One region of the Streptomyces sp. NPDC001100 genome, then DNA from elsewhere that is predicted to be linked to it. Evidence: predicted binding sites of a transcription regulator. Region 1 holds the regulator's gene; the other holds the start of a gene.
The links. Region 1 encodes HrcA, which represses chaperone genes, less so after heat shock. Its sites were predicted from a motif close to TTNGCACTCNGNNNNNCNGAGTGCNAA; they were not measured.
Positions count from the first base shown of each region.

Region 1 (15,206 bases):
CGACAAGGTGGACGCCTTCTCGGCGATCACGCACAAGGACGCGGCGTACTCGTACGGTGTGCGGCTGGTCGCCAAGTTGCGGGAGCTGATCCCGCGGCAGGCCTTCGAGGTGCCCATCCAGGCGGCCGTCGGCTCCCGGGTCATCGCCCGCGAGACGATCCGCGCCATCCGCAAGGACGTCCTCGCCAAGTGCTACGGCGGTGACATCTCGCGTAAGCGGAAGCTGCTGGAGAAGCAGAAGGAGGGCAAGAAGCGGATGAAGATGGTGGGTTCCGTGGAGGTTCCGCAGGAGGCGTTCATCGCGGTGCTGTCCAGTGATGACAGCGGTGGCGGCGCCAAGGGCAAGAAGTAGCGGTCCCATACATCGGAATTCCGGAGCAAACCGAGGCGATCCCCGGGGCCCGTCGTGCTGTGGCGCGGCGGGCCCCGCGTCCTGGCTCTGTAGGAAGCGACAGTCCGCCGCCCCTTACGCACCGGCCGGTCGCGCCTTACTCTGATCACTGCTCGATAGTTACTCGTGAGTTAAACAACAGCCGTAGCACTGAGCCAGCCGCACCGTCGCGGGCCCCCGGAGGATGTCGTGAGCGACACACAGACCTTGATCGAGAACCGTCCGCCGTCCGTCGCGGGCCTCTTCCTGGAGCGAGTGGCGGCCACGCCGGATACCGAGGCCTACCGTCACCCGGTGCCGGCGGCCTCCGGCGAGGGCCCCGACGACTGGAAGTCGCTGAGCTGGGCGCAGGCCGCCGAGCGGGTCTTCGCGATCGCGGCCGGTCTGATCGAACTGGGCGTACAGCCCGAGCAGCGCGTCGCGCTCGCCTCCGCCACCCGGATCGAGTGGATCCTCGCCGACCTGGGCATCATGTGCGCCGGCGCCGCCACGACCACGGTGTATCCGCAGACCAACGCCGACGAGTCGACCTTCATCCTCGCCGACTCCGGCAGCAAGGTCCTGATCGCGGAGGACGCGACACAGCTCGCCAAGGCGGTGGAGAAGCGCGCCGAGCTGCCCGAACTGACGCATGTCGTGGTCATCGACCCGACCGGAGTCGACACCGCGGAGACCGGTGACTGGGTGCTGAGCCTGGCCGAGCTGGAGCAGCGCGGTGCCGCGTACCTGGAGAAGAACCCGGATCTGGTCAAGGAGCGGATCGCGGGAATCACCAAGGACCAGCTCGCGACGATCATCTACACCTCCGGCACCACCGGCCGCCCCAAGGGCGTCCGCCTCCCGCACGACAACTGGTCCTATCTCGCGAAGGCCATCGCGGCGACCGGGCTGCTCGGCCCCGAGGACGTGCAGTACCTGTGGCTGCCGCTGGCGCACGTCTTCGGCAAGGTGCTCACGTCCGGCCACATCGAGATCGGGCATGTCACCGCCGTGGACGGCCGCCCGGAGAAGATCATCGAGCAGCTGCCGATCGTGCAGCCGACGTACATGGCGGCCGTTCCGCGCATCTTCGAGAAGGTCTACAACGGGGTCGCGGCCAAGGCGCGGGCCGGCGGCGCGGCCAAGTACAAGATCTTCCAGTGGGCGGCGGAGGTCGCCCGCGAGTACGCCAAGGTCACCCAGGACAACTTCCGCCGCACCGGCACGGCCAGCGCGCCCTTCGGCCTCGCGGCCAAGCACAAGGTGGCCGACGCGCTGGTCTACGCGAAGATCCGTGAGGCCTTCGGCGGCAAGCTGCGGGCGTGTGTCTCCGGATCGGCCGCGCTCTCGCCCGACATCGGCTACTTCTTCGCCGGCGCAGGCATCCACATCCTGGAGGGCTACGGCCTGACCGAGTCCTCCGCGGCCTCCTTCGTCAACCCGGGCGAGGCCTACCGCACCGGCACGGTCGGCAAGCCGCTGCCCGGCACGGAGGTGCGCATCGCGGACGACGGCGAGATCCTGCTGCGCGGCCCCGGCATCATGGAGGGCTACCACGGGCTGCCGGAGAAGACCGCCGAAGTCCTGGAGGCGGACGGCTGGTTCCACACCGGCGACATCGGCGAGCTGTCCCCGGACGGCTATCTGCGCATCACGGACCGCAAGAAGGACCTCATCAAGACGTCCGGCGGCAAGTACATCGCGCCGAGCGAGGTCGAGGGCCAGTTCAAGGCCGTGTGCCCGTACGTCTCCAACATCCTGGTGCACGGCGCCGACCGGAACTTCTGCACCGCGCTCATCGCCCTCGACGAACCGTCCATCCTGGAGTGGGCGAAGGAGAACGGCCTCGAAGGCAGGTCCTACGCCGAGGTCGTCGCCGCCCCTGCGACGGTCGCCATGGTCGAGGGCTACGTCAAGGAGCTCAACGAGGGCCTCCAGCGCTGGCAGACCATCAAGAAGTTCCGCCTCCTGCCGCGCGACCTCGACGTGGAACACGGCGAGATCACCCCGAGCCTCAAGCTCAAGCGCCCGGTGGTGGAACGCGAGTACAGGCACCTGATCGACGAGATGTACGCGGGGTCGCGCGAGGCATGACCCTGTGGTGCCGGGGGCCTGGTCTCAACGTCCTTGCCCCCGGCGCATGTCCCGCACCAGCTGCCCCAACTCCCCCACCTTGTGCCGAAGTTCCTGCACCTCGTCCACCGTGCTCGCAGCCATGTGCGCCTCGATCTCCTTGAGCCGCGACGCCAGTTCGTCGAACTGCCCCTGCTCACGGGCCAGCAGCCGCTCCAACTGCTGGTTCTTCCGGTGCAGTTCGAGGAAGACGGTCACCTTCGCCCGCAGCACCCAGGGATCGAACGGCTTGGTCAAGTAGTCGGCGGCGCCCGTGGCGTAGCCGCGGAACGCGTACCCCGCGTCCGAGTCGCTGCCGGTCAGGAAGATGATCGGGACGTCCTTGGTCTGGTCGAGCCGTTTGATGTTGGCCGCGGTCTCGAACCCGTCCATGCCCGGCATGCGGATGTCCAGCAGGACGACGGCGAAGCGCTGCCGCAGCAGCGCCTTCATCGCCTCCTCGCCCGAACGAGCGCGTACCAGTGGCTCGTTGAGGGACCCCAGGACGGCCTCCAGTGCGAGCAGGTTGTCCTCCATGTCGTCGACCAGGAGGATGCTCGCGCGCTCGTCGGACGTTGCCTCAGCGCTCATGATGACTGGCCTCACTCAGTCGTCGGCGGTATCGCCGTCTCCCCTGTACCCGCATCGGTCCCCGCGATGTCGGTCTCGGTCTCTGTGTCGGGGTCCAGGAGGGCGCAGACGACGGTCAGCAGCTGGTCCACGTCCACCGGCTTGGGCACGTAGTCGTTGGCGCCCCGGGCGATGGACTTCTCCCGGTCGCCCGGCATCGCCTTGGCGGTGAGCGCGACGATGGGCAGGCCGGTCCAGCGCGGGGTGCGGCGGATGGCGGCTATGGTCTCGTACCCGTCCATCTCCGGCATCATGATGTCCATCAGCACGAGTTCGACGTCGGGATTGCGCTCCAGGGTCTCGATGCCCTCGCGGCCGTTCTCCGCGTAGAGCACCGGCATGCCGACGCGGCCCAGGACATGGGTGAGGGCGAAGACGTTGCGGATGTCGTCGTCGACGATCAACACCCGCCGCCCCGGCAGCACCTGACCGGCCCGGCCGGCCTTCCACGCCTCCAGTTTGGTGGGCGTCGGCCAGGAGTCGTCCACCTCGTGCCCGGTGAACGGCTCGGCCGACAACTCCTCGGCCGTCGTGGGCAGTTCCTGGTCCTCGGTGGTCCGCCCGGTCGCCGCGTGGCCGGGGCTGACGACGGGGACGTACAGCGTGAAGGTCGAACCGCTGCCCGGCTCGCTCTCCGCGACGATACGGCCGCCGAGCAGCCCGGCGATCTCCCGGCTGATCGACAGCCCGAGCCCCGTACCGCCGTACTTGCGGTTGGTGGTGCCGTCGGCCTGCTGGAACGCCTCGAAGATCACCGGGAGTTTCTCGGCGGCGATCCCGATGCCGGTGTCGGAGACGGCGAACGCGATGACCTCGTCGCTGTCGTGGGAGTAGCGGTGGTCGGGGTCCTTGACCCGGTTGACGCGGAGTTCGACCCGGCCGGTGGCGGTGAACTTGATGGCGTTGGACAGCAGGTTGCGCAGGATCTGCTGGAGCCGCTGCTCGTCCGACCACATCTCGCGCGGTACGTCCTCGCCGACCGACACCTCGAAGGCGAGCCCCCGGTCCAGGGTGAGCGGGCGGAACGTGGCGTGGACGTAGTCGAGGAGCTTGATGAGGGGGAGGCGCTTGGGGCGTACGTCCATCCGGCCGGCCTCGATCTTCGACAGGTCGAGGATGTCGTTGATGAGCTGGAGGAGGTCCGAGCCGGAGCGGTGGATCGTGGTCGCGAACTGCACCTCCTGGTCGGAGAGATGACCGTCCGGGTTGTCGGAGAGCAGCCGGGCCAGGATCAGCAGCGAGTTGAGCGGGGTGCGCAGCTCGTGGCTCATGTTGGCCAGGAACTCCGACTTGTACTGGGAGCTGGTGGCCAACAGGGCTGCCTTCTCCTCCAGTTCGGCGTTGGAGCGCTGCAACTCGGCCTGCTGCTTCTGGAGTTCGTCCGAACGTTCCTGCAACTGCATCGCGAGCCGCTGGGACTCGCCGAGCAGGGACTCCGTGCGGGAGTTGGCGATGATGGTGTTGATCGCGACGCCGATGGTGTTCACGAACTGGTCGAAGAACGCGAGGTGGACGTCGGAGAAGCGGGAGAAGGACGCCAGTTCGATGACGCCGAGGAGCTTGTCCTCGAAGAGGATCGGGATGATGACTACGCTCGCCGGGGCGGCTTCCCCCAGTCCGCTGTTGATCTTGATGTAGTCCGGCGGGGCCTCCTCGACCAGGATCCGCTTCTTCTCCCGCGCCGCCTGTCGCACCAGACCGTGCACCGGCATACCGCCCGTGTCCACGGTCGCGCCCTGCGCCGACCCGTACCCCGCGATGAACGCAAGTCCCTTGGCCGGGATGGCCGTTCGCAGGCTGTCCTCGTCGGGATCGGCCAGGAAGAACGCCCCGTACTGGGCGTTCACCAGCGGGGTCAGCTCGCGCAGGATCAGGTCGGCGACCTCCATCAGATCGCGGTGCCCCTGCATCAGCGCGGCGAGCCGGGCCAGGTTGGACTCCAGCCAGTCCTTCGCGCGGGTCGTCTCGCGGAGGTTGGCCACCATCAGGTTGATGTTGTCCTTGAGCTCGGTGACCTCGCCCTGGGTCTCCACCGTGATCGAGCGGGACATGTCGCCCTGTGCCACCGCGGAGGCCACCTCGGCGATCGCGCGGACCTGCGTGGTGAGGTTGAGCGCGAGTTCGTTCACGTTGGTCGTCAGGCGCTTCCAGGTGCCGTAGACGCCCTCCACCCTTGCCTGGCCGCCGAGTTGGCCCTCCGAGCCGACCTCGCGGGCCACCCGCGTGACCTCGGAGGAGAAGGAGGAGAGGGTGTCGACCATCGTGTTGATGGTGGTCTTCAGCTCCAGGATCTCGCCGCGCGCGTCCACGTCGATCTTCTTCGACAGGTCGCCCTGCGCCACCGCCGTCGCGACCTGCGCGATGTTCCGCACCTGCGACGTCAGGTTGTCGGCCATGTAGTTGACGTTGTCGGTGAGGTCCCGCCAGACACCGGAGACACCCAACACCTGCGCCCGGCCGCCGAGTCGGCCGTCGGTGCCGACCTCGCGGGCCACCCGGGTCACCTCGTCGGCGAAGGCGCGCAGCTGCTCCACCATCGTGTTGACGGTGTCCTTCAGTTCGAGGATCTCGCCGCGCGCGTCGACCGTGATCTTCTTCGACAGGTCGCCGTTGGCCACCGCGGTCGTCACCTGGGCGATGTTCCGGACCTGCGACGTCAGGTTCAGGGCCATGAAGTTGACGTTGTCCGTGAGGTCCTTCCAGACCCCGCTGACGCCTCGCACCTGAGCCTGTCCGCCGAGATTTCCTTCCGTGCCGACCTCGCGCGCCACGCGCGTCACTTCGTCCGCGAAGGCGGAGAGCTGGTCCACCATCGTGTTGATGGTCGACTTCAGCTCCAGGATCTCGCCCTTCGCCTCCACCGTGATCTTCTTGCCGAGGTCGCCCTGCGCCACCGCCGTCGACACCAGCGCGATGTTGCGGACCTGCGACGTCAGGTTGTCCGCCATGAAGTTGACGTTGTCGGTGAGGTCCTTCCAGACGCCGGAGACGCCCCGCACCTGGGCGCGTCCGCCGAGGTTGCCCTCGGTGCCGACCTCGCGGGCGACGCGTGTGACCTCGTCGGCGAAGGCGGAGAGCTGGTCGACCATCGTGTTGATGGTCGACTTCAGTTCGAGGATCTCGCCCTGGGCGTCGACCGTGATCTTCTGACTCAGGTCGCCGTTGGCCACGGCCGTCGTCACCTGGGCGATGTTCCGCACCTGCGACGTCAGGTTCGACGCCATGAAGTTGACGTTGTCGGTGAGGTCCTTCCAGACCCCGGAGACGCCCCGCACCTGCGCGCGCCCGCCCAACTGCCCCTCGGTGCCGACCTCGCGGGCCACGCGCGTGACCTCGTCGGCGAACGCGGAGAGCTGGTCCACCATCGTGTTCACGGTGAGCTTCAGTTCGAGCAGCTCACCGGTCGCCTCGACGGTGACCGTCCGCGTCAGGTCACCGCGCGCCACCGCCGTGGTGACGAGGGCGATGTCACGCACCTGCGCGGTCAGCCGGGACGCCATCGTGTTGACCGCCTCGGTCACGTCCCGCCAACTGCCCGACAGGCCCTGCACCTTGGCCCGCCCGCCGAGCCTGCCCTCGGTGCCGACCTCGCGGGCGACCCGGGTCACCTCCCCGGTGAACAGGGAGAGCTGGTCCACCATCTTGTTCACCGTGCGGCCCAGGCGCCGTAGATCACCGCGCAACTGCCTGCTGCCGTCGTGCAGATCGACCCGCTGGGTCAGATCGCCGCCCGCCACCGCGTCCAGGACCCGGGTCGCGTTGGCGGCCGGGGCGACCAAGGCGTCGAGGAGCTGGTTGACGTCGTTGACGCGGGAGGTCCAGCCGCCCTGGCCCGGGCTGGCCGAGAGGCGTTCGTCGAGGCGGCCGTGGCGGATCAGTTCCCGTTTGACGCGCTGCGTCTCGGAGTTGAAATGGGTGCTGCGGTCCATGATCTGGTTGAAGGCGGCGGTCAGTTCGGCCACCAGGCCGTGACCCGTCTCCGGCGCCTTCGTGAAGTCACCGTCCCGGGCCGCCGTCATCACTGCGAGCAGAGGGCGGAGATCCGATGCTCGAATCCAGTCCTCTTTGTGTCCGTCTTCGAGCACACGCGTAGCACTGTTCTCACTCATGGAGGCCCACTTCGGTAACTCGGCGCTTATGGCCGCGGCCAGTCTGTCACTCTGTCCGCATCGACCGAGGCGAATTCGTCCGATCTGCTCGGGGAGCTGCGCATGGGGGCAATTCCGACGCAACGGGAGACCACTTCGCGTGCTCCCGATGCGCCCGCGCACCACGGCGCGGACCCGCGCACGACCATGCGCGCCACGCTCTCCGGAAGCCCCCTCGCGCCCGGCTGTGCCCGCGGCCTGGTCCGCGCCGCGCTCCTCGAATGGACCGGACTCGTCCTGCCCGGAACCGAACACCTCACCGACCGGCTCGCCGACGACGCGATGGTCGTCGTCAGCGAACTCGTCACCAACGCCGTCGTCCACGCCGGTACGGACGTCGAGCTGGTCTGCCGCCTGGAGGACACCCGGTCCGTCGTCGTGGAGGTCGCCGACCACCACCCCTCCCGCGCCCCGCGCGACAACAGCGGTGAACCGGCCTGCGAGACACCGGAGTTCGGGCGCGGGCTGCGGCTCGTCGCCACGCTCGCCGAGGCCTGGGGCGTCACCTACCGCACCGGCACCAAAACCGTGTGGGCCCGCCTGCCCGCCGAAGGCAGCCCGGCCGACGAGGAGTTGGAGGCGTACGGCGGCGACCGCGGCCTGCGCGTCGCCGAGATCCTCGCCCCCGAACCCCGGCGCGCCGAACGCGACCGGGACTGGCTCGGCCGCGGCGCGCTCTCCTTCCTCGCCGAGGCATCCGACCTCCTCGCCGGACAGCTCGACGAGGACCTGGTCGCCGCGCTCGCCGGACAGCTGATCGTGCCGAGACTGGCCGACTGGTGCGCCGTATGGCTGGAGGACGAGACGATGGGGCGGTGGGGGTCCTCCCGGTCGAGCGGAGCAGGGAGCGGGGGAGGCTGGGGCGAGGACGCCGGGGCCGGACCGCGCCTCGCCCGCGTCTGGCACGGCAGCGAGAACCGCATCGAGGAACTGCGCGGCGCCCTGGAGAAGCACCCACCGCGCCCGCAGGACTCGCTGCGGCCCGCGCCCTACCCCTGGCCCGCCGACGCCCTCGGCCCGCACGGCACCCACGGCGCGGCACTCGCGTACCGGCTGATCGCGGGCGGCCGGCCGCTCGGCACCCTGGTCATCGGACGGTCCGGGCTGCCCTGCTTCCCCGACGAGGTCACCGGCCTGGTCGAGGACCTCAGCCGCCGGGTCGCACTCGCCATCGGCGCGGCCCGCCAGTACGCCCGCCAGGCCACCATCAGCCGCGTCCTCCAGCGCGGCCTGCTGCCCGGCGCGGTCGCCGAGATCCCCGGCGTGCACAGCGCCCTCGTCTACGAACCCTGCGACAAGGGCGGCCCCAGCGGCGACTTCTACGACCTGTTCCCGGCCGGTGACGGCCGCTGGTGCTTCGCCCTCGGCGACGTCCAGGGCAAGGGCCCCGAGGCCGCCGTGGTGATCGGCCTCGCCCGCCCCTGGCTGCGCCTCCTCGCCCGCGAGGGCTACCGCGTCGCCGACGTCCTCGACCGCCTCAACCAGCTCCTCCTCGACGACGCCACCGAGGCCGCCGACGCCGCGGCCCACGCCCTGGTCGCCGCGGGCGGCATGCCCGGCCCCGTCGGCGACGGCCCCCGCTTCCTCTCCCTCCTCTACGGCGAACTGGTCCCCTTCGACGGCGGCGTCCGCTGCACCCTCGCCTCCGCGGGACACCCACTGCCCCTGCTCCTCGGCGCGGACGGCTCCGTCGCCACGACAGCCCGCCCGCAGACCCTCCTCGGCGTCATCGAGGACGTCACCTACACCAGCGAGACCTTCGAACTCCGCCCCGGCGACAGCCTGTTGTGCGTCACCGACGGAGTGACCGAGCGCCGCTCCGGCACCGTCCAGTTCGACGACGCCGACGGCCTCGCGAAGGCGCTCGCCGGCTGCGCGGGCCTCAGCGCCGAGCTGATCGCCGAGCGGATCAAGCGGTTGGTGCACGAGTTCGGGGGGCGTCCACCGGAGGATGATCTGGCGTTGCTGGTGCTTCAGGCGGAGCACGCGGAGCACGCGGAATCGGCGGGACAGGCGGAGCAGGCGGAACAGTCGGAATAGGCGGGCGGGCGGAGCGCAGGGAGCGGGCGGAGCGGGCAGTCGTACGGGTGCTGGACAATGGAGGACATGCCTTCCGCACTCCCCGACGGTGAACCCGTCCCCGACGACGGCGCCCTGCCCGCGCAGGCGCTCGCCGGGGCCGCGGCCCGCCCCCTCGGGTTCTATCTGCACGTCCCGTACTGCGCGACCCGCTGCGGCTACTGCGACTTCAACACCTACACGGCGACCGAGCTGCGCGGCACGGGCGGAGTGCTGGCCTCCCGCGACAACTACGCGGACACCCTGATCGACGAGGTCCGCCTGGCCCGCAAGGTCCTCGGCGACGACCCGCGCCCGGTGCGCACGGTCTTCGTGGGCGGCGGCACGCCCACACTGCTCGCGGCGGGCGATCTCGTCCGGATGCTGGGCGCGATCCGCGACGAGTTCGGCCTGGCCGACGACGCGGAGATCACGACCGAGGCCAACCCGGAGTCGGTCGATCCGGCCTACCTCGCGGCCCTCCGCGACGGCGGCTTCAACCGCGTCTCCTTCGGCATGCAGAGCGCGAAACAGCACGTCCTGAAGGTCCTGGACCGCACCCACACCCCGGGCCGCCCCGAGGCCTGCGTCTCCGAGGCCCGCGCGGCCGGCTTCGAGCACGTCAACCTCGACCTGATCTACGGCACCCCGGGCGAGAGCGACGACGACTGGCGGGCCTCCCTCGACGCGGCCCTCGGCGCGGGCCCCGACCACATCAGCGCCTACGCCCTGATCGTCGAGGAGGGCACCCAGCTGGCCCGCCGGATCCGCCGCGGCGAGGTCCCGATGACGGACGACGACGTGCACGCCGACCGGTATCTGATCGCCGACGAGGTGATGTCCGCGGCGGGCTTCGACTGGTACGAGGTCTCGAACTGGGCGACGTCGAATTCCGGCCGTTGTCTGCACAACGAGCTGTACTGGCGCGGCGCCGACTGGTGGGGCGCGGGCCCCGGGGCGCACTCGCACGTCGGCGGGGTGCGGTGGTGGAACGTGAAGCACCCGGGCGCGTATGCGGGGGCCCTGGCGGCGGGCCGCTCCCCGGGCGCCGGCCGGGAGATCCTCTCGGCCGAGGACCGCCGGGTGGAGCGGATCCTGCTGGAGCTGCGGCTGCGGGAGGGCGCGCCGCTGGACCTCCTCCACGAGGACGGCCTCAAGGCCTCCCGCCGGGCCCTCACCGACGGACTGCTGCAACAGCGGCCCTACGACGAGGGACGCGCCGTGCTCACGCTGCGGGGGCGGTTGCTGGCGGACGCGGTGGTGCGGGACCTGGTGGACTGATCACTCGGGCGGGTGCATCCGAGCAGAACGCCGGTTCGGTCCTTGGTCTGTTTCCTGAGCTGCCGTCGACAGAGCGCGGCGGATGCGGAGGGCCACGGAGATGACCGCTGTGGATGATCGCCGAGTGCATGAGACGTTCGAGAACCTTGAGGTGCCCGAGGGCTACAAGGCTGAACTCATCCGGGGGGACATCGTGATGATGGCGGGGCCCGACAAGGTCCACAACCGCATCGTGCAGTCCGTGCAGGACCAGATTCCCTCCAGTCGGTGGGAGCGTCTCCAGACGCAGGATGTGGCATTTCCCGGCGAGAACAGCGAGCCCCAGCCGGGCCTCGTAGTCATGGAGATCGGCGCGGACGACGGTCCGGGACGACTCGTACCTGCTCCCGCCGTGACGATGCTCGTCGAGGTCGTGTCGAAGACCAGCGCCCACCGGGACTACGTGGACAAGCGGTCGATCTACGCCGCAGGAGGCGTCCCTGTCTACCTGATCATCGACCCGTTCGAGGCCAGGTGTGTGGTGCTGACAGAGCCGACCGGGGCCGGTTTCTCGGCGGACTATCAGTCGGAGCGGACGCGTAAGTTCGGTGACCTCGTAGCGCTGCCGATCGTGGGCATCGACCTGGACACGACCGCATTCGCCACCCTGCCGCGTCTCAGGCCGTGACGAAGTCGATCAACTCCTCCACCCTGCCCAGCAGTTCCGGCTCCAGATCCTTGTAGGACCGGACCTTGGCCAGAATCGCCTGCCACACCGCACCGGTGTTTTCCGGCCAACCCAGCGCCCGGCACACCCCCGTCTTCCAGTCCTGCCCGTGCGGGACCCGGGGCCACGCGGCGATGCCCACGGAGGACGGTTTCACGGCCTCCCAGATGTCGATGTAGGGGTGGCCCACGACGAGCGCGTGCTCGCTGGTGACCGACTGGGCGATGCGCCACTCCTTGGTGCCCGGCACCAGGTGGTCGACCAGGATGCCGAGCCGCGCGTCCGGGCCCGGACCGAACTCCTCCACGATGGCCGGCAGGTCGTCGACGCCCTCCAGGTACTCGACCACCACCCCCTCGATGCGCAGGTCGTCGCCCCACACCCGCTCGACGAGCTCGGCGTCGTGCCGCCCCTCCACGTAGATCCGCCCGGCGCGGGCCACGCGCGCGCGTGCACCGGGGACGGCGACCGAACCGGATGCCGTACGGGTGGGCCGTAGCGGACTCGAAGGCGGCCTGACCAGGGTGACCACCCGGCCCTCCAGCAGGAAGCCCCTCGGCTCCATCGGGAACACCCGGTGCTTTCCGAAGCGGTCCTCCAGGGTGACCGTGCCGGCCTCGCAGCGGATCACCGCGCCGCAGAAACCGGTGCCCGGCTCCTCGACCACCAGGCCCGCCTCCGCGGGGACCTCGGGGACGGGCCTGGGCTTCTTCCACGGCGGGGTCAGGTCGGCGGAGTACTGGCGCATTCGGATGACGATAGGAGAAGGCCGGGAGGCGTCACCGCGACACGCCGAAACGCGTTGCCAACGCGTCCCGTTGGGCCCGCACGAACCCCGCGTCCACCACCGCTCCGTGACCGGGCACGTACAGCGCGTCCTCCCCGCCCAGGTCGAGCAGCCGGTCCAGCGCGGCCGGCCAGTGCCCCGGTACGGCGTCGGGGCCCGCCTGGGGTGCGCCGGACTCCTCGACCAGGTCGCCGCAGAACACGACCGGCGGGTCGCCCGGCACCATGAGCGCGAGATCGTGGGCGGTGTGTCCGCGAGTCGCCACCAGGTGGACGTCCGGGCCGCCGTCCATGTCGAGCACCGTGGGGCCCCACACGTATTCACGGGGGCACACGAGGATGTCCGCCGCGTTCTCCGCCGCCCGCGGGTCCAGACCGTTGCGCACCGCGTCGGCCCGTACCTCCTCACCACAGCCCTCGAACACCTCGCCCGGGCCCCCGGCCGCGAGAACCGTCGCCCCGGCAAAGACCGACGCCCCGAAGACATGGTCGAAATGGGCGTGGGTGAGCGCGAGATGGGTCACACGGCGCCCGGCGAGCGCCTGCGCCTGCATGCGCAACCGCGCGCCCTCCGCCACACTCGACCCGGCGTCGATCATGAGCGCCGAGCCGTCCCCGACGACCAGCCCCACCGTGCAGTCCCAGCCAGGCAGCCGGCACCGGCCCACCCCGGCGGCGAGCCGCTCCCACCCCGCCTCTTCCCAAGTCACCGTCATACGGCGACGCTAACGGTGACGGCACCCCACGGCGTGACATCGCAGGACCGGCCTTGCCCGGGGTGTACCTCACGGCCGTACACTGGCCGGGGAACGCTGGCACTCACGCGCACAGAGTGCCAGGAAAGGGCGGGCTCGCGACAAGCGGCGACAAAGGCGACCAGAACTGGAGGTGTGCGCGATGCTCAGCGAACGCAGGCTTCAGGTACTGCGCGCCATCGTCCAGGACTACGTCGGCACCGAGGAGCCGGTCGGGTCCAAGGCGCTCACCGAGCGGCACAGCCTCGGCGTCTCCCCGGCGACCGTGCGCAACGACATGGCGGCCCTGGAGGACGAGGGGTACATCGCCCAGCCGCACACCAGCGCCGGACGCATTCCCACGGACAAAGGCTACCGCCTGTTCGTCGACAAGCTCGCCGGCGTCAAGCCGATGACCGGCCCCGAGCGCAAGGCGATCCAGAACTTCCTCGACGGCGCGGTCGACCTCGACGACGTCGTCGGCCGTACGGTGCGGCTGCTCGCGCAGCTCACCCGGCAGGTCGCCGTCGTGCAGTACCCGTCGCTGACCCGCTCGACCGTGCGGCACGTGGAGCTGCTGTCGCTGGCCCCCGCGCGCGTGATGCTCGTGCTGATCACGGACACCGGGCGGGTCGAGCAGCGCATGGTGGACTGCCCGGCGCCGTTCGGGGAGTCCTCGCTCGCGGATCTACGCGCGCGGCTCAACAGCCGGATCGCCGGCCGCCGCTTCGCGGACGTGCCGCAGCTCGTGCAGGACCTGCCGGACGCCTTCGAGAACGAGGACCGCGGCACGGTCGCGACGGTGCTCTCCACCCTCCTGGAGACCCTCGTCGAAGAGACAGAGGAGCGGCTGATGATCGGCGGCACCGCCAATCTCACCCGCTTCGGACATGACTTTCCCCTCACCATCCGCCCCATCCTGGAAGCCCTGGAGGAGCAGGTCGTCCTCCTCAAGTTGCTTGGTGAGGCGGGGGATTCGGGCATGACCGTACGGATCGGTCACGAGAACGCCTACGAGGGACTCAACTCCACGTCGGTGGTGTCGGTCGGCTACGGTTCGGGCGGCGAGGCAGTCGCCAAGCTCGGCGTGGTCGGACCGACCCGCATGGATTACCCGGGAACGATGGGAGCGGTACGCGCAGTGGCACGGTACGTCGGACAGATCCTGGCGGAGTCCTAAGTGGCCACGGACTACTACGCCGTCCTCGGCGTGCGTCGCGACGCGTCGCAGGATGAGATCAAGAAGGCCTTCCGCCGGCTCGCGCGCGAGCTGCACCCGGACGTGAATCCGGATCCGAAGACCCAGGAGCGGTTCAAGGAGATCAACGCCGCTTACGAGGTGCTCTCGGACCCGCAGAAGAAGCAGGTCTACGACCTCGGCGGCGACCCCCTCTCGCAGGCGGGCGGCGGCGGAGCCGGCGGCTTCGGCGCGGGCGGCTTCGGGAACTTCTCGGACATCATGGACGCGTTCTTCGGCACGGCGTCGCAGCGCGGGCCGCGCTCGCGCACCCGCCGCGGCCAGGACGCCATGATCCGGCTGGAGATCGAGCTCGACGAGGCGGCCTTCGGCACCACGAAGGACATCCAGGTCGACACGGCCGTCGTCTGCAACACCTGCAACGGCGAGGGCGCCGCCCCCGGCACCTCCGCCCAGACATGCGACATGTGCCGCGGCCGTGGTGAGGTCTCGCAGGTGACCCGGTCCTTCCTGGGCCAGGTCATGACGTCCCGCCCCTGCCCCCAGTGCCAGGGCTTCGGCACCGTCGTGCCGACGCCGTGCCCGGAGTGCGCCGGAGACGGCCGCGTCCGCTCGCGGCGCACCCTGACGGTCAAGATCCCGGCCGGTGTGGACAACGGCACGCGGATCCAGCTCGCGGGCGAGGGCGAGGTCGGTCCCGGCGGCGGCCCCGCCGGTGACCTGTACGTCGAGATCCACGAGCTGCCGCACGCGATGTTCCAGCGCCGCGGCGACGACCTGCACTGCACGGTCACGCTCCCCATGACCGCCGCGTCCCTGGGCACGAAGGTGCCGTTGGAGACGCTGGACGGCATGGAGGAGGTCGACATCCGCCCGGGCACCCAGTCCGGCCAGTCGATCCCGCTGCACGGCAGGGGCATCACGCATCTGCGCGGCGGCGGCCGGGGCGACCTCATCGTGCACGTCGAGGTCACCACCCCGACCAAGCTCGACGTGGAGCAGGAACGTCTGCTCAGGGAGCTCGCGAAACTGCGCGGCGAGGAGCGCCCCATGGGGACGTTCCAGCCGGGGCAGCAGGGGCTGTTCTCGCGGTTGAAGGACGCGTTCAACGGTCGCTGAACCGGTCGTCGAATCGGTCGTCGAATGGGGCGTGGAACCGGTCTCCGCGCGGGCATGCATCTGT
Region 1 covers NZ_JBSFKO010000003.1:306,898-322,103, reverse strand. The annotation lists gene lepA (translation elongation factor 4) at 1-352, shown strand, start outside; gene ACWDEW_RS05975 (AMP-dependent synthetase/ligase) at 581-2,464, shown strand; gene ACWDEW_RS05970 (response regulator) at 2,489-3,073, opposite strand; gene ACWDEW_RS05965 (HAMP domain-containing protein) at 3,085-7,221, opposite strand; gene ACWDEW_RS05960 (SpoIIE family protein phosphatase) at 7,324-9,300, shown strand; gene hemW (radical SAM family heme chaperone HemW) at 9,367-10,599, shown strand; gene ACWDEW_RS05950 (Uma2 family endonuclease) at 10,700-11,266, shown strand; gene ACWDEW_RS05945 (DUF3097 domain-containing protein) at 11,256-12,053, opposite strand; gene ACWDEW_RS05940 (MBL fold metallo-hydrolase) at 12,085-12,807, opposite strand; gene hrcA (heat-inducible transcriptional repressor HrcA) at 12,989-14,005, shown strand; gene dnaJ (molecular chaperone DnaJ) at 14,006-15,142, shown strand.

Region 2 (15,206 bases), on a different contig from region 1:
GACGGCCGCGCACGCGAACTCCACGGGAAACACGGCGGACACGACCCGGTCCGTGCCGTCCGCCGCCAGGTGCCCGCTCCCCAACACCTTCCCGAACGCCTTGCGTTCGTCGTGGTTCCCGGTCGTGTAGAAGACCGGCACCCCGCCCATCCGCCGCGCGAAGCCGCCCACCAGCTCCCGTACGGCCGTGTACGCCTCCACCGCCCCGTCGTTGGCGAGGTCCCCGGTGACGACGATCGCGTCCACTCCGCGCTGGTGCCGGAGTTCGGCGAGCATCAGCCGCAGCGAGTCCGTGGCGTCGACGCCGTGCCGGTTGGGGGCGTCGGTGCGCTCCAGGTGGGTGTCGGACAGGTGGAGAATCCTCATGGTCCGGCACGCTAGCCCGAGTTGGGACCCTCACCAAGAGCCACGGCTCAACGGGTGGCCGGACGCCACATGGTCGTAACGACCTGGCCACCCGCGGTGACGATCTCGTCCCGGACCTCGAACCCGACGCTCTCGTACCGCCTGTTGTTGGCAGGGTTGGTCGACTCCAGATACACGGGAGCGCCATGCTCGCCGAGCGCGTCGATCCGGGCGAGCCCGTCGGCCACCAGCCCCATACCCAGCCCCTTGCCCCGGTGGTCGGCGTGCGTGCCCAGGATGGTCAGGTAGAAGAACGGCTGGGCGGGATGCGCCGCCTCGAACTGCTCCCCCACCGCCATGATCGCCCGGGCGGTCCCCGCATCGGTGACCGCAGCCAACCGCCCCTCAAGCCCGGCGGCCTCCTCCTCGGTCAACTCGACGCCGCCCGGCGGGATGAAGACCGCCGCGGCCTCCACCTCCGGTGTCACCAGCGTCCAGGGATAGCGCAGCGCGGAGCCGGCATAGACCCGCCACATCACGGCCGCCTGCTCGGCCCGCCGCCGCTCGTCCGGGAACGCGGGCCCCCACACCGGGTCGTGGAGGAAGGCACTGGTGAACGTGGCGACGACGGCATCGAGATCGGCGACCGTGGCCACCCGGCTGGCGGAAGTCATACGATCACCGTACGCACGCCCACGGAGCTTCGCGCACGAGGGGGACGAGGGAAACGACGGCCGGAGCGGCAGGGCGGACAAGACATCATGGGGTTCCCGAGAGACCCGGACACCGGCGCCATGTGGGCCATGCTGCTGGTGGCGGCGGGCCTGCCCGCGCTGCTGTACGCGGGCATCGCCCGGTTCACCGGACACGGGCGCAAAGGGGGCCCGGTCTGGCGTCCGCTGCACGACCGGCTCTACCTGGTCTGCGCCCTGCTCGCCGTCGTCGGCCACGCGGGCGGCTCGGTCGTCGTCGAGGGCTGGGGGGACGTGTTCGGATTCACGCCGAGCGCGTCCATGAGCGGCTGCTTCTCCAGCGCCCTCGCCTACGCCGCCGGCGGCGACCAGGAGGGCCGTGCGCTGCGCCCCATGCTCCTGCTGCTGGCGCCGTACTCGATCGCCCTCGGGTTCTTCGGCCGCATCGCGGGCTGAGCGGCCGGGACTGCCCAGGACCCTGGCCGGCATCATCCAGCCCGACCGGCACCTTCCAGCCCAGGCCGGCATCATCCAGCCCGTCCGGCACCTTCCAACCCAGGCTGGCATCATCCAGCCCGTCCGGCGTTTGAGGACGAGGCCCTTCAGGGCCGATGGGGGTCTGGGGGCGCAGCCCCCAGGGACGCGCACCCCCACCGACCCGCGCCTCTCACACCTAGCTCAGCGAGCGCAGCGCCGCCGCGTCGTACGGCGCAAGCTCCTCCACCCGCCCCGCAAGCACCTTCGCCGCCCACTCCGGGTCCTGAAGCAGCGCCCGCCCCACCGCGACCATGTCGAACTCGTCGCGCTCCAGGCTGTCGAGGAGGTCCTCGATGCCCTTGACCGGCGCGCCCTCGCCACGGAAGCCCTTGAGGAAGTCGCCGTCGAGGCCGACCGAGCCGACGGTGATGGTCTGCTTGCCGATGAGCTTCTTGGTCCAGCCCGCGAGGTTGAGGTCGGAGCCGGTCTCCTCGAACTCGGGGAGCCAGTAACGGCGGGTGGAAGCGTGGAAGACGTCGACGCCCGCCGCGGCGATCGGGGTCAGGATCGCCTCCAGCTCCTCCGGGGTCTCCGCGAGCCGCGCACCGTAGACGTCCTGCTTCCACTGCGAGAAACGGAAGATGATCGGGAACTCCGGGGAGACCGTCTCCCGTACGGCCGCCACGATCTCCGCCGCGAACTTGGTGCGGGCGACCGGGTCACCGCCGTAGGCGTCCGTACGGCGGTTGGTGCCCGCGTACAGGAACTGGTCGAGGAGGTACCCGTGGGCGCCGTGCAGCTCGACCCCGTCGAAGCCGATCCGCTCCGCCGCCGCGGCGGCCTCGGCGAAGGCGCCGATGACGTCGTCCAGGTCCCGCTGCGTCATGGCCGTACCGGTGACCTCGTCGCTGCCGATGCGCAGCCCGGAGGGACCAACCGCGGGGGCGTCGGCGTAGGGCGGCTGGCCCTGCTCGCGGACCATGCCGATGTGCCACAGCTGCGGCACGATCGTGCCGCCCGCCGCGTGCACGCCCTCGGCGACCTTCGCCCAGCCCGCGAGTTGCTCCGCGCCGTGGAAGCGCGGGACGCGGTCGCTCTGCCCGGCCGACTCGTGACCGACGTAGGTGCCCTCGGTGACGATGAGGCCGACGCCCGCGGCGGCCCGGCGGGAGTAGTACCCGACCACGTCCTCACCGGGAATGCCGCCCGGCGAGAACTGCCGGGTCATCGGCGCCATGACGATCCGGTTGGGGACGGTCAGGCCGTTGAGGGTGATCGGACGGGCGAGGACTTCGGCCGCTCGGGAGGCGGGGGCGGTCGTAGACACGTGTGGGGGCTCCTCGGACTACAAGGCACTGGGTACCGGACGGTATGTGCGTATGCATCGATCATGCGTCAACAACAACCTCCGGGCCAAGCCCGTCATTCCACCCACCTCGTCCGAGACCCTGTGATCCCGCACACGCCCGAGGGCGGTACCCCCCGCCAGAAGCAGGAAGTACCGCCCTCGGTAAGACCGTTGATCAACCGGAAGGGGTCGATCAGAAGTCCATGTCACCGCCCGGCATGCCGCCGCCGGCCGGCGCGGACGCCTTCTCCGGCTTGTCGGCGATGACGGCCTCGGTGGTGAGGAAGAGCGCGGCGATGGAGGCGGCGTTCTGCAGGGCAGAGCGCGTGACCTTCGCCGGGTCGATGATGCCTTCCTTGACCAGGTCGACGTACTCACCGGTCGCGGCGTTGAGGCCGTGACCCGGGGTGAGGTTGCGGACCTTCTCCACCACGACGCCGCCTTCGAGGCCGGCGTTGACGGCGATCTGCTTCAGCGGGGCCTCAAGGGCCAGCTTCACGATCGCGGCACCGGTGGCCTCGTCACCTTCGAGCTCAAGCTTCTCGAAGACGTGGCCCGCCTGGATGAGCGCGACGCCGCCACCGGCGACGATGCCCTCCTCGACGGCCGCCTTCGCGTTGCGAACGGCGTCCTCGATGCGGTGCTTGCGCTCCTTGAGCTCGACCTCGGTGGCCGCGCCCGCCTTGATGACGGCGACGCCGCCGGCGAGCTTGGCGAGGCGCTCCTGGAGCTTCTCGCGGTCGTAGTCCGAGTCGCTGTTCTCGATCTCGGCGCGGATCTGGTTGACCCGGCCGGCGACCTGGTCGGCGGAGCCGGAGCCGTCGACGATGGTGGTCTCGTCCTTGGTGATGACGACCTTGCGGGCGCGGCCGAGGAGGTCCACGGTCGCGTTCTCCAGCTTGAGGCCGACCTCCTCGGAGATGACCTCGCCGCCCGTGAGGATGGCGATGTCGCCGAGCATGGCCTTGCGGCGGTCGCCGAAGCCCGGAGCCTTGACGGCGACGGACTTGAAGGTGCCGCGGATCTTGTTGACGACCAGCGTGGACAGGGCCTCGCCCTCGACGTCCTCGGCGATGATCAGCAGCGGCTTGCCCGACTGCATGACCTTCTCCAGGAGCGGGAGCAGGTCCTTGACGTTGGCAATCTTCGAGTTGGCGATCAGGATGTACGGGTCGTCGAGGACGGCCTCCATACGCTCCATGTCGGTGGCGAAGTACGCCGAGATGTAGCCCTTGTCGAAGCGCATGCCCTCGGTGAGCTCAAGCTCGAGACCGAAGGTCTGCGACTCCTCGACGGTGATGACGCCTTCCTTGCCGACCTTGTCCATCGCCTCGGCGATGAGCTCGCCGATCTGGGTGTCGGCGGCGGAGATGGAGGCCGTCGAAGCGATCTGCTCCTTGGTCTCCACGTCCTTGGCCTGCTCCAGCAGGGCACCGGAGACGGCCTCGACGGCCTTCTCGATACCGCGCTTGAGGGCCATCGGGTTGGCGCCCGCGGCTACGTTGCGCAGACCCTCCTTGACGAGGGCCTGGGCGAGGACGGTCGCGGTGGTCGTACCGTCACCGGCGACGTCGTCCGTCTTCTTGGCGACTTCCTTGACCAGCTCGGCGCCGATCTTCTCGTACGGGTCCTCGAGCTCGATCTCCTTGGCGATGGAAACACCATCGTTGGTGATCGTGGGGGCGCCCCACTTCTTCTCGAGGACGACGTTGCGGCCCTTGGGGCCAAGGGTGACCTTGACGGCGTCGGCGAGCTGGTTCATCCCGCGCTCGAGACCGCGCCGTGCCTCCTCGTCGAACGCGATGATCTTGGCCATGTGAAGTGGTCCTCCCGGACTGGGGTGGATTGCTCCGGACCGCGCTGGCGCCCGCGACGGACGGCCTGCCTGCCCCGGTGGTTCCTTGCACCACCTGGCCTGCGGGCCTCACCGACCCGGTCCTTCGTTATCACTCTCACCTTCAGAGTGCTAACGCCAATGATTAGCACTCGGCATGGTCGAGTGCAAGCGGCTACCAGGTTCTGGGCCCCTCGGCTCGCGGGCGCGCGCGAGCCCGGAAGGGCCGGGCATGCCGAAGGGCCCGTACCCCAGGAGGAGACCCCCCAGGAGTACGAGCCCTTCGATGAAGAACGAAGAACGTCGCTGCTGTTCGTCGGCGCGTGCTTCAGCCGGTCGCGAGCCGGACCATGTCCGCCTGCGGCCCCTTCTGACCCTGCGAGATCTCGAAATCGACCCGCTGACCCTCTTCCAGGGTGCGGTAGCCGTCCATCTGAATCGCGCTGTAGTGGACGAAAACATCCGCACCACCGTCGACCGCGATGAAGCCGTACCCCTTCTCCGCGTTGAACCATTTGACGGTGCCCTGAGCCATGCCTAACTCCCCTATTACTGGCCCTTGCACGGATCCGCACTTCGCGGATCCGGGTCAGACCTCACCCCCCACAGGATTGGGGGCGTGCGCCGGAACGCGTCGACCGCGGCCGAATGTATCCGTCCAACTGCCGTCTGCAACAGGTCAATCCGACGAGAATTCCAGGCAGGACCGGTCGGGAATTTACGGAGAATTCGTCCGACTTCAGGGCAAGTCGGGCCGGATAAAGGGAACATAAGGCGCAAAAGACCTGCACACTTTGGCTACTTCTCATCGCACGCGGAGCCGGTACTCATATGCGTTCGGCATGCGGAGTGGAGCGCGTTCCCCAACTGTACCCCGCTCAACCCTACAGAATTGCCCCCTCCGCTTCTCTCGCGGAGGGGGCAATTCGATGAACACTCGGTAATCGGCATTACCGAGGGTAACGACTAGCCTCCGGCAACGGCCGGAATGATCGAGACGCCGGCCCCGTCCGGAGTGGCCGTCTCCAGCCCCTGCTCGAACCGCACGTCGTCGTCGTTGACGTACACATTGACGAACCGGCGCAGCTTCCCCTGGTCGTCGAGGACGCGGGCGGAGATCCCGGTGTGGTTCTTCTCCAGGTCCGAGATGACCTCGGCGAGGGTCGCACCTTCGGCGGTCACCTCGGCCTGCCCGCCGGTGTAGGTGCGCAGGATGGTGGGGATGCGGACACTAACGCTCACGATGAAACCTCCGGTCAGCTGTTTTTTGGGGGCGCGGGGAACTGCGCGACCAGCCCCCGCCGGCCCGCAGACACACAACGACGCTAGGACGCGAGCCCAGCTTCCCTGAACGACTCAAGGCTCGGACGGATGGTCGCGGTGAGCCCGGTACCGGCAACGGCATCCAGCGTCTTCAGACCATCACCCGTGTTCAGCACGACAGTCGTCAACGTCGGATCCAGCAGCCCGTTCTCGATCAGCTTCTTCGCCACACCGACGGTCACCCCACCGGCGGTCTCCGCGAAGATCCCCTCCGTGCGCGCCAGCAGCTTGATCGCGTCGACGACCTGCTCGTCGTTGACGTCCTCCACCGCACCGCCCGTACGCCGTGCGATGTCCAGCACGTAAGGACCGTCCGCCGGGTTCCCGATGGCGAGCGACTTCGCGATGGTGTTCGGCTTCTGCGGGCGTACGACGTCGTGCCCGGCCTTGTAGGCCACGGACACCGGCGAGCAGCCCTCCGCCTGGGCGCCGAAGATCTTGTAGGGCCTGTCCTCGACGAGCCCGAGCTTGATCAGCTCCTGCAGCCCCTTGTCGATCTTCGTGAGCTGCGAGCCGGAGGCAATCGGGACCACCAGCTGGTCGGGAAGCTGCCAGCCGAGCTGCTCGCAGATCTCGTACGCCAGCGTCTTGGAGCCCTCGGCGTAGTACGGCCGGAGGTTGACGTTGACGAAGCCCCAGCCCTCGCCGGCCGGGTCGCCGATCAGCTCGGAGCAGAAGCGGTTCACGTCGTCGTAGTTGCCCTCGATGCCGACGAGCTCGCCGCCGTAGATGGCGGCCATGACGACCTTGCCCTCTTCGAGGTCGTGCGGGATGAACACGCAGGAGCGGAAGCCGGCCCGGGCGGCGGCGGCGCCGACGGCGCCGGCGAGGTTGCCGGTGGAGGAGCAGGAGAGGGTGGTGAAGTCGAAGGCGCGGGCCGCCTCGATGGCCTGGGCCACGACGCGGTCCTTGAAGGAGTGCGTCGGGTTGCCGGAGTCGTCCTTCACGAACAACTTGCCCGCGTCGACGCCCAGTTCGCGGGCGAGGTTGTCGGCCTGGACGAGCTTGGTCCAGCCGGGGTTGATGTTCGGCTTGGTCGCCACGTCGGCGGGGACGGGCAGGAGGGGCGCGTAACGCCAGATGTTCGCGGGGCCCGCTTCGATCTGCTTGCGGAGCTCTTCGGTGTCGTAGGCCGAGAAGTCGTAGGCGATCTCCAGCGGGCCGAAACACTCCTCGCAGGCGAAGACCGGGCCGAGCGGGACGCGGTGGCCGCACTCGCGGCAGGACAGCGCGGCGGCGGGTCCGAGATCAACGGTGTTCGTGGAGTTCGGTTCCGCGGCGGTCGTGTCCGTCTTCGCGGGGTTCGTGGTGCTTGCGACAGTCTGCGCAGCCATGGAGGCGAGGCCCTTTCCTCATCTTCCTCACGACGCGTTTCGCCGTGAGACGGATTTGGCACCTTCCCGAGCCGGGAGCCTCGGCACATGGACACCATGCGACAAGACCGGCTGGAGGGTTGCCGGGGCTTCAACGGGCCGTATCCCTCTGCCCCTCTGGATGAGCGGTGTTCAGTTGTGTATGCGATTGTCCCGCCGACGGCCCCCGACATGCGATGGTCATCAGCGTTGTTCAAGACTGTAACCGAAGGCCAGGACAGTTGAGTGAGCCGTCCGAACCGCGAGATGGATCACTTACTCACTGTCTGTGACCAACTCTCGCCGAGAGAACGCAGAGGAGCCGCGCAACGTGCTGAAGGAAGTCGAGCACTGGCTGAGCACCCGCTCCTGGTCCCTGACCGATCGGCCGCTCCACAAGATCCTGGCCGCGAAGCACCGCACGGGCCAGTCGGTCTCCGTCGTGCTGCCCGCGCTGAACGAGGAAGCGACGGTCGGTGACATCGTCGCGATCATCCGTCACGACCTCATGCAGCAGGTCCCGCTCGTCGACGAGATCGTCGTCGTCGACTCCGGGTCCACCGACCGCACCTCCGAGGTGGCCGCCGCGGCGGGCGCCCGGGTCGTGCACCGCGACGACATCCTGCCCCGCATCCCCGCCGTGCCCGGCAAGGGCGAGGTGCTGTGGCGCTCGCTGCTGGTCACCAGCGGCGACATCGTCTGTTTCATCGACGCGGACCTGAAGGAGTTCTCCTCCGACTTCGTCACCGGGATCGTGGGCCCGCTGCTCACCGACCCCGGCGTCGACCTCGTCAAGGCGATGTACGACCGCCCGCTCGGCGGCGCCGCCGGCCAGGGCGGGCGTGTCACCGAGCTGATGGCCCGCCCGCTGCTGAACATGCACTGGCCTCAACTGGCCGGATTCGTGCAGCCGTTGGGCGGCGAGTACGCGGCCCGCCGCTCGCTGCTCGAACAGCTCCCGTTCCCCGTCGGCTACGGCGTCGAGCTGGGCATGCTCGTCGACGCGCTGCACCTGGTGGGCCTGGACGCCCTCGCACAGGTCGACGTGGGTGTGCGCAAGCACCGGCACCAGGACGGGCAGGCGCTGGGCCGTATGGCCGCGCAGATCTACCGCACGGCACAGCTGCGGCTGGCCCGCGGGCATCTCATCCGGCCGTCCCTCACGCAGTTCGAGCGGGGGCCGGAGGGTTTCGAGCCGCGCACGTACTCCGTGGACACGGAGGAACGGCCGCCGATGGCGGACGTCACCGAGTACCAGTCACGCAAGGTGGCGTAGCCCACACGGTCACCGGTGGCCGTATACGGACTCCGACGGTCCGCCGCGGGGCGTCCGTACGTTTGAGTGTTTCCGGGCCGGGCTAGGTTGTGCCGTATGGCTTCTACGTCGTCCACTTCGCCCACGTCGTCCGTGTCCGGTGCTGCCCAGGTCCTCGTCGCGTCCAATCGCGGTCCGGTCTCGTACGAGGTGGGCGACGACGGTTCGCTGCACGCCCGGCGCGGCGGCGGCGGGCTGGTGTCCGGGCTGTCGGCGATCGGGCCGGACGCGGGGGCGCTGTGGGTGTGCTCGGCCCTGTCCGACGGCGACCGGGAGGCGGTGCGGCAAGGCGTCGGCGAGGACGGCGTGCGGATGCTGGACATTCCGGCCGACGTGCACGCCGACGCGTACAACGGCATCGCCAACTCCGTGCTGTGGTTCGTCCACCACATGCTGTACCAGACCCCGCTGGAGCCGGTCTTCGACGCGGAGTTCCGGCGCCAGTGGGCGTCGTACGAGACGTACAACCGGGCGTTCGCCGAGGCGCTGGCCGAAGAGGCGGCCGAGGGCGCGGCGGTGCTGGTGCAGGACTACCACCTGTGTCTGGTGCCGGGGATGCTCCGCGAACTCCGCCCCGACCTGCGGATCGGGCACTTCTCGCACACGCCGTGGGCGCCGCAGGACTACTTCGCGATGCTGCCCGACGACATCCAGGCGCGGCTGGTGGAGGGCATGCTCGGGGCGGACCGGGTGGCGTTCCTGACCTGGCGGTGGGCGACCGCGTTCCAGAACTGCGTGCAGGGGCTCGACCCGTACAGGTGGCTCCCCAAGCGGCCGTCCGGCGCGCCCCGGTCGATCGAGCACCTGGAGCAGGAGCGGATCACCCGCAGGACGCTCATCGGTGTCCACGGGCTCGGCGCCGACGCCGAGTTCCTGCACGCCCGCTCGCACCAGGCGGACGTCGAGGAGCGGATGGTCTCCCTGCGCGAGGAGATCGGCGAGGGCCGCAAGGCCATCGTCCGGGTGGACCGGACCGAGCTGTCGAAGAACATCGTGCGCGGGCTGCTGGCGTACCGGCAGCTGCTCGACGACCACCCCGAGTGGCGGGAGCGGGTCGTGCACGTGGCCTTCGCCTATCCGTCGCGGCAGGACCTCGCCGTGTACCGGGACTACACGGCCGAGGTGCAACGGGTCGCCGACGAGATCAACTCCCTTTACGGCACGCCTGGTTGGACCCCGGTCGTCCTCCACGTCAAGGACGACTTCGCCCGCTCACTGGCCGCGTACCGGCTCGCCGACGTGGTCCTCGTCAACCCCATCCGCGACGGCATGAACCTCGTCGCCAAGGAGGTCCCGGTCGTCTCCGACGAGGGCTGCGCGCTGGTCCTCTCCCGGGAGGCGGGCGCCTTCCAGGAACTGGGCAAGGACGCCATCACCGTCAACCCGTACGACGTGATCGGCACGGCCGACGCCCTCCACGAGGCACTGACCATGCCGGACGAGGAACGCGCCGAGCGGACAAAGAGGTTGGCAGCGGCGGCGACGGCACTCCCCCCGGCCCAGTGGTTCCTGGACCAGCTGAACGCCTTGCGGGATCAGGCAAGTTGATCACGATGCGCGGGCGGCGGAGCGCCAGGGCGGCCGACCGGGGACACTCGACCCGACGCGACAACCTGGCCCAGCGCCCACCAACACCCGCGCGGGATCGGCGAAGTTGAACGTCGAGCCCCGAAGCGCCGACAGCAGGGCTACGGTCCCGGCCGGCGACGTCCGCCGCGTAGTCGCGGCGGGCCCGGGCCGTCACCCGCCACTGCCGGCGCGGGGCGCAGGGGCCGCCGAACGAGGACACCCGGGCCGCCGCGGAAACCTGCCGTAGCCCCCGCCAACTCCCCCACCCGATCAGCCGAGTTGAGCCGCCAGCGCCGACAGCAGGGTCACGACCCCCGCCGCGCCGTCCACCACCAGGTCCGCCCGCTCCCGTAGTTCTGTCACCTCGTCGTTGCCACTGCACACGAGGAGGCCGGGGAGGCCGTCGGAGCGGAGTTTCTCCACGGCGGCGAAGGCGGGGAGGTCGCCGAGGTCGTCGCCGGCGTACAGGACGGACTCGGCGCCCGTCTCGCGGAGGTAGTCGGTGAGGGCGACGCCCTTGTCCATGCCGGGTGGGCGCAACTCCAGGACCAGGCGGCCGGGTTCGACGATCAGGCCGTGGCGGGTGGCGAGGTCGGTGAGGGGGGCGCGGAGGGCCTCGAAGGCGGCCTGGGGGTCCGTGGCGCGGCGGGTGTGGACGGCGACGGCACGGCCCTTCTCCTCGATCCAGGTGCCCTGCCAGGCACCGATCCGGTCGAGGAAGCCCGGGAGTTCGGCGCGGACCGCCGCGACGCCCGGGTGCGGGGCGGGGGCGCTGACCGTACTGCTCACCGCGTCCCAGCGCTCCGTGCCGTAGTGGCCGAGGACGACCAGGTGTTCCAGGCCCGGGACGCCCGCGAAGCCGCCGTTGCGGACCGCCACGCCCGCCGGGCGGCCGGTGATCACGGCGACGGCGGCGACCTTCGGGGCGAGGGCGGCCAGCGCGGGCACCGCGCCGGGGTGCGCGCGGGCCTGGTCGGGGTCCGCGACGATCGGTGCGAGTGTGCCGTCGAAGTCGAGCCCGATCACCGCGGCGGACGGGCGCGCGAGGATCGCTTCCAGGCCCTCACGCCCGGCGCCGGTGCGCGGGGTCGGCAGTACATCCGGGGAATGGACGGGATCGGTGGAGTCCTTAGGGCTGCCCATACGGCGACCCTATCCGGGCGGAGCCGACCGCACCCCTCACCCACCCTCGCTCGGCCGGACCCTCACCGCTCCGAACGCCGCGTGTCCCGGACCCGTCTCAGCCTGTTGACCGTGACCGGGTCGTGGGCGAGCGCCCGCTCGTCGTCCAGCAGGGCGTTGAGCAGCTGGTAGTAGCGCACGGGGGCCAGGCCCAGCTCCTCGCGTATCGCACGCTCCTTCGCGCCGGGGCCCGGGAAGCCGCGGCGCTCCAGCGCGAGGATGTCCTGTTCCCTCCGGTGGAGGGGAGGAAGACGCGAGGGGCGGTCCTTGTCCATGCCCTGCACCGTAGCCCCCGCCACTGACAGCGGCCCCGGCCCACCCGGGCCTCCCCCTACTTGCCGCTCTCCGCCAGCGTCGCCGCCGCCTGCAGCTGCCCCAGCACCACGCCGGGGCTGCCGTTCGCGGCGACCGCCCGCCCTATGCGCTTCTTGATGTCGGCGCTGACCGTGGCCCAGGAGGTGTTGCCGACCGGGTAGAGCGTGGAGAGGGGAAGCTCCTCCAGGAACGGGCGGAGGTCCTGGTCCTGCTTCGACGCCTCCATCACCTTCGACGCGGAGTTCGTCACCGGCAGCAGGTCGTACTCGCGGGAGAAGGCGAGGACGTTCTTCTCGCTGTAGACGTAGTCGAGGAAGTCGCCGATCTGGTCCCGGTGGCCGTTCTGCTTGAACGCGGTCATCCAGTCGGCGACACCCATCGTGGTCTTGGCCTTGCCGCTGCGCCCCGGCATCGCGACCGTGCCGAACTTGACGCCCTTCTTCGCCGCCTGCTGGATGAGCGTGGGGTGTCCATTCAGCATGCCTACGTCGCCGTTCGCGAAGGCGGCGAACGCGTCCGCGCGGTTGAGCTCGGCGGGTGCGACGGGACCGGTCAGCCCCTTGCCGACGAGGTTGTCGCGCAGCCAGGTGAAGGTGGAGATGTTCTCCGCGGAGTCCAGGGTGTAGGTGCTGCCGAGGTCGTCGGTGTAGCCGCCGCCCCCGCCCAGCAGCCACTGCATGGTCTCGGCCTGCGCCTCCTCGGAGCCGAGCGGCAGCGCGAACGGGTACTTCACGCCGTGCGACTTCAGCGCCTCCGCGTCCGCCGCCAGCTCGCTCCAGTCCTTCGGCGGGGTCAGTCCGGCCTCGGTGAAGAGGGTCTTGTTGTAGAAGAGGACGCGCGTGGACGCGGCGAACGGCATGCCGTACTGGACGTGGTCGACGTCCCCGGCGTCCGCGAGCGGTTCCAGGAAGTCGGCCTCCACGGGGATGGAGAGCAGGTCGGCGGTGGAGTACAGCCTGCCCTCGTCGGCGTAGTCGGCGTACGCGCCGATCTGCGCCATGTCCGGGGCCTTCCCGGCGTCGACCATGGCCCTGACCTTGGCGTCGACCTCGTTCCACGAGTACACGCCGACGTCGATCTTCACACCGGGGTGCTTGGCCTCGTACGCCTTGACGAGCGCGTCCCAGTACTTCTGCGAACTGTTGGACGCCGAGTCGCCGTAGTCGGCGGCGACGAGTCTCAGGGTGACGTCACCGGAGTCCCCGCCTAGGCCGCAGCCGCCGAGGACCGCCGTCATGCCCAGTACGGACATCGCCGCGATCATTCCTGTCCTGCGCCGCTGCACTGCTGACTCCCCAAAGCTTTGCCGTCGTGACGTTCGCTCCGCGAACCCATAAGGTCTACACCACATAAGTGGACTAGACCTCTCGCGGGTAGACGGGCCACACTATCCCCCGTGAGACATGTCATCGCCCTCGACGTGGGCGGCACCGGGATGAAGGCCGCCCTAGTGGGGGCCCACGGCGAGCTGCTGCACCGGGCCCGCCGGGCGACCGGCCGCGAGCGCGGTCCGGACGCGGTCGTCGAGCACATCCTCGGCTTCGCCGCCGAGCTGCGCGCGTACGGCGAGGAGCAGTACGGCGAGCCCGCGTCCGCCGCCGGCGTCGCCGTCCCCGGCATCGTCGACGCCGAACGGGGCGTCGCCGCCTACTCGGCCAACCTCGGCTGGCGGGACGTACCCCTGCGCGACCTGCTCGCCGCCCGCCTCGGCGGTGTCCCGGTCGCCCTCGGCCACGACGTCCGCACCGGCGGCCTCGCCGAGGGCCGGATCGGCGCGGGCAAGGGCGCCGACCGCTTCCTGTTCGTGCCGCTGGGCACCGGCATAGCGGGCGCCATCGGCATCGACGGCCGGGTGGAGGCGGGCGCGCACGGCTTCGCGGGCGAGATCGGCCACATCGTCGTACGCCCCGGCGGCGCCCCCTGCCCCTGCGGCCAGACCGGCTGCCTGGAGCGGTACGCGTCGGCGGCGGCGGTGACGGAGGCGTGGGTGGCCGTTTCCGGCGACCCCGGGGCGGACGCGGCGGACTGCGCGAAGGCGGTCGCGTCCGGTGACCCTCGCGCGGAGAAGGTCTGGCAGGAAGCCGTCGACGCCCTCGCCGACGGCCTCGTCACCGCCCTCACCCTCCTGGACCCCCGCACGATCATCATCGGTGGCGGCCTGGCGGAGGCGGGGGAAACGTTGTTCGCACCACTGCGGGAGGCGGTCGAGGGCCGGATCACCTTCCAGAAACTCCCGACGATCGTCCCCGCGGCCCTGGGGGACACAGCCGGATGCCTCGGTGCCGGCCTCCTGGCCTGGGATCTCCTACAAACCACTGACCGCACGGAGGTAGCACACTGATGGCAGCCGACCCAGGGGCGCGGGACAGCGTCGATATGCGGCTCCGCCGCGGGGCGCGACCGGCCACGACGAACCCGCACCCCGCAACGGCGAATGCACCCCTGATCCTGTCCGGCGCGAACGTGGTCCTCCCCACAGGAACCGTCCAGAACGGCCGAGTGATCGTCGACGGCACCCGCATCGCCGGTGCCGCCCCCGACAACGCCCAGGTGCTCGACGTCACCGGCCACTGGCTGGTCCCGGGATTCGTCGACATCCACAACCACGGCGGCGGCGGAGCCTCCTTCACCTCCGGCACCGTCGAGGACGTCCTCAAGGGCATCCACACCCACCGCCTGCACGGCACGACGACCCTCGTCGCCTCGACCGTCACCGGCGAGATGGACTTCCTGGTCCAGCGCGCCGGCCTGCTCTCCGAACTCGCCGAGCAGGGCGACCTCGCCGGCATCCACTTCGAGGGCCCGTTCATCTCGCCGTGCCGCAAGGGCGCGCACTCCGAGGCGCTGCTGCGCGAGCCGGACCCGGCGGACGTGCGCAAGCTGGTCGACGCGGCGCGCGGCAGCGCCAAGATGGTCACCCTCGCGACCGAACTGCCGGGCGGCCTCGACTCCGTACGGCTGCTCGTCGAACTCGGCGTCATCGCGGCGATCGGGCACACGGACGCGTCGTACGAGCAGACGGTGGATGCGATCGACGCGGGCGCGACCGTGGCCACGCATCTGTTCAACGCGATGCCGCAGCTCGGGCACCGGGAGCCCGGTCCGATCGCGGCGCTGCTCGAAGACGAGCGCGTCACGGTCGAGTTGATCAACGACGGTACGCATCTGCACCCGGCGTCACTGGAGTTGGCGTTCCATCACGCGCGCGCGGACCGCGTGGCGTTCATCACGGACGCGATGGACGCGGCGGGCTTCGGCGACGGCCGGTACATGCTCGGTCCGTTGGAGGTCGAGGTGAGTGAGGGTGTGGCGCGGCTGGTGGAGGGCGGTTCGATCGCGGGCTCGACGCTGACCCTGGACCGGGCCTTCAAGCGTTCGGTGACGGTCGACCGGCTGCCGGTCGAGGACGTGGTCGCCGCGATCTCCGCCAATCCGGCGAAGCTGCTGGGGAGTT
Region 2 covers NZ_JBSFKO010000016.1:182,030-197,235, reverse strand. The annotation lists gene ACWDEW_RS24460 (metallophosphoesterase) at 1-366, opposite strand, end outside; gene ACWDEW_RS24455 (GNAT family N-acetyltransferase) at 414-1,019, opposite strand; gene ACWDEW_RS24450 (hypothetical protein) at 1,107-1,493, shown strand; gene ACWDEW_RS24445 (NADH:flavin oxidoreductase) at 1,711-2,841, opposite strand; gene groL (chaperonin GroEL) at 3,056-4,678, opposite strand; gene ACWDEW_RS24435 (cold-shock protein) at 5,025-5,231, opposite strand; gene ACWDEW_RS24430 (MoaD/ThiS family protein) at 5,663-5,938, opposite strand; gene thrC (threonine synthase) at 6,022-7,353, opposite strand; SAM riboswitch class I at 7,369-7,520, opposite strand; gene ACWDEW_RS24420 (glucosyl-3-phosphoglycerate synthase) at 7,703-8,647, shown strand; gene ACWDEW_RS24415 (alpha,alpha-trehalose-phosphate synthase (UDP-forming)) at 8,744-10,234, shown strand; gene otsB (trehalose-phosphatase) at 10,526-11,398, opposite strand; gene ACWDEW_RS24405 (DUF3263 domain-containing protein) at 11,461-11,712, opposite strand; gene ACWDEW_RS24400 (extracellular solute-binding protein) at 11,769-13,037, opposite strand; gene ACWDEW_RS24395 (ROK family protein) at 13,149-14,093, shown strand; gene nagA (N-acetylglucosamine-6-phosphate deacetylase) at 14,093-15,206, shown strand, end outside.
Region 2: a site for HrcA is predicted at 4,842-4,868, ahead of groL (chaperonin GroEL). Genes of this name have one in related genera too.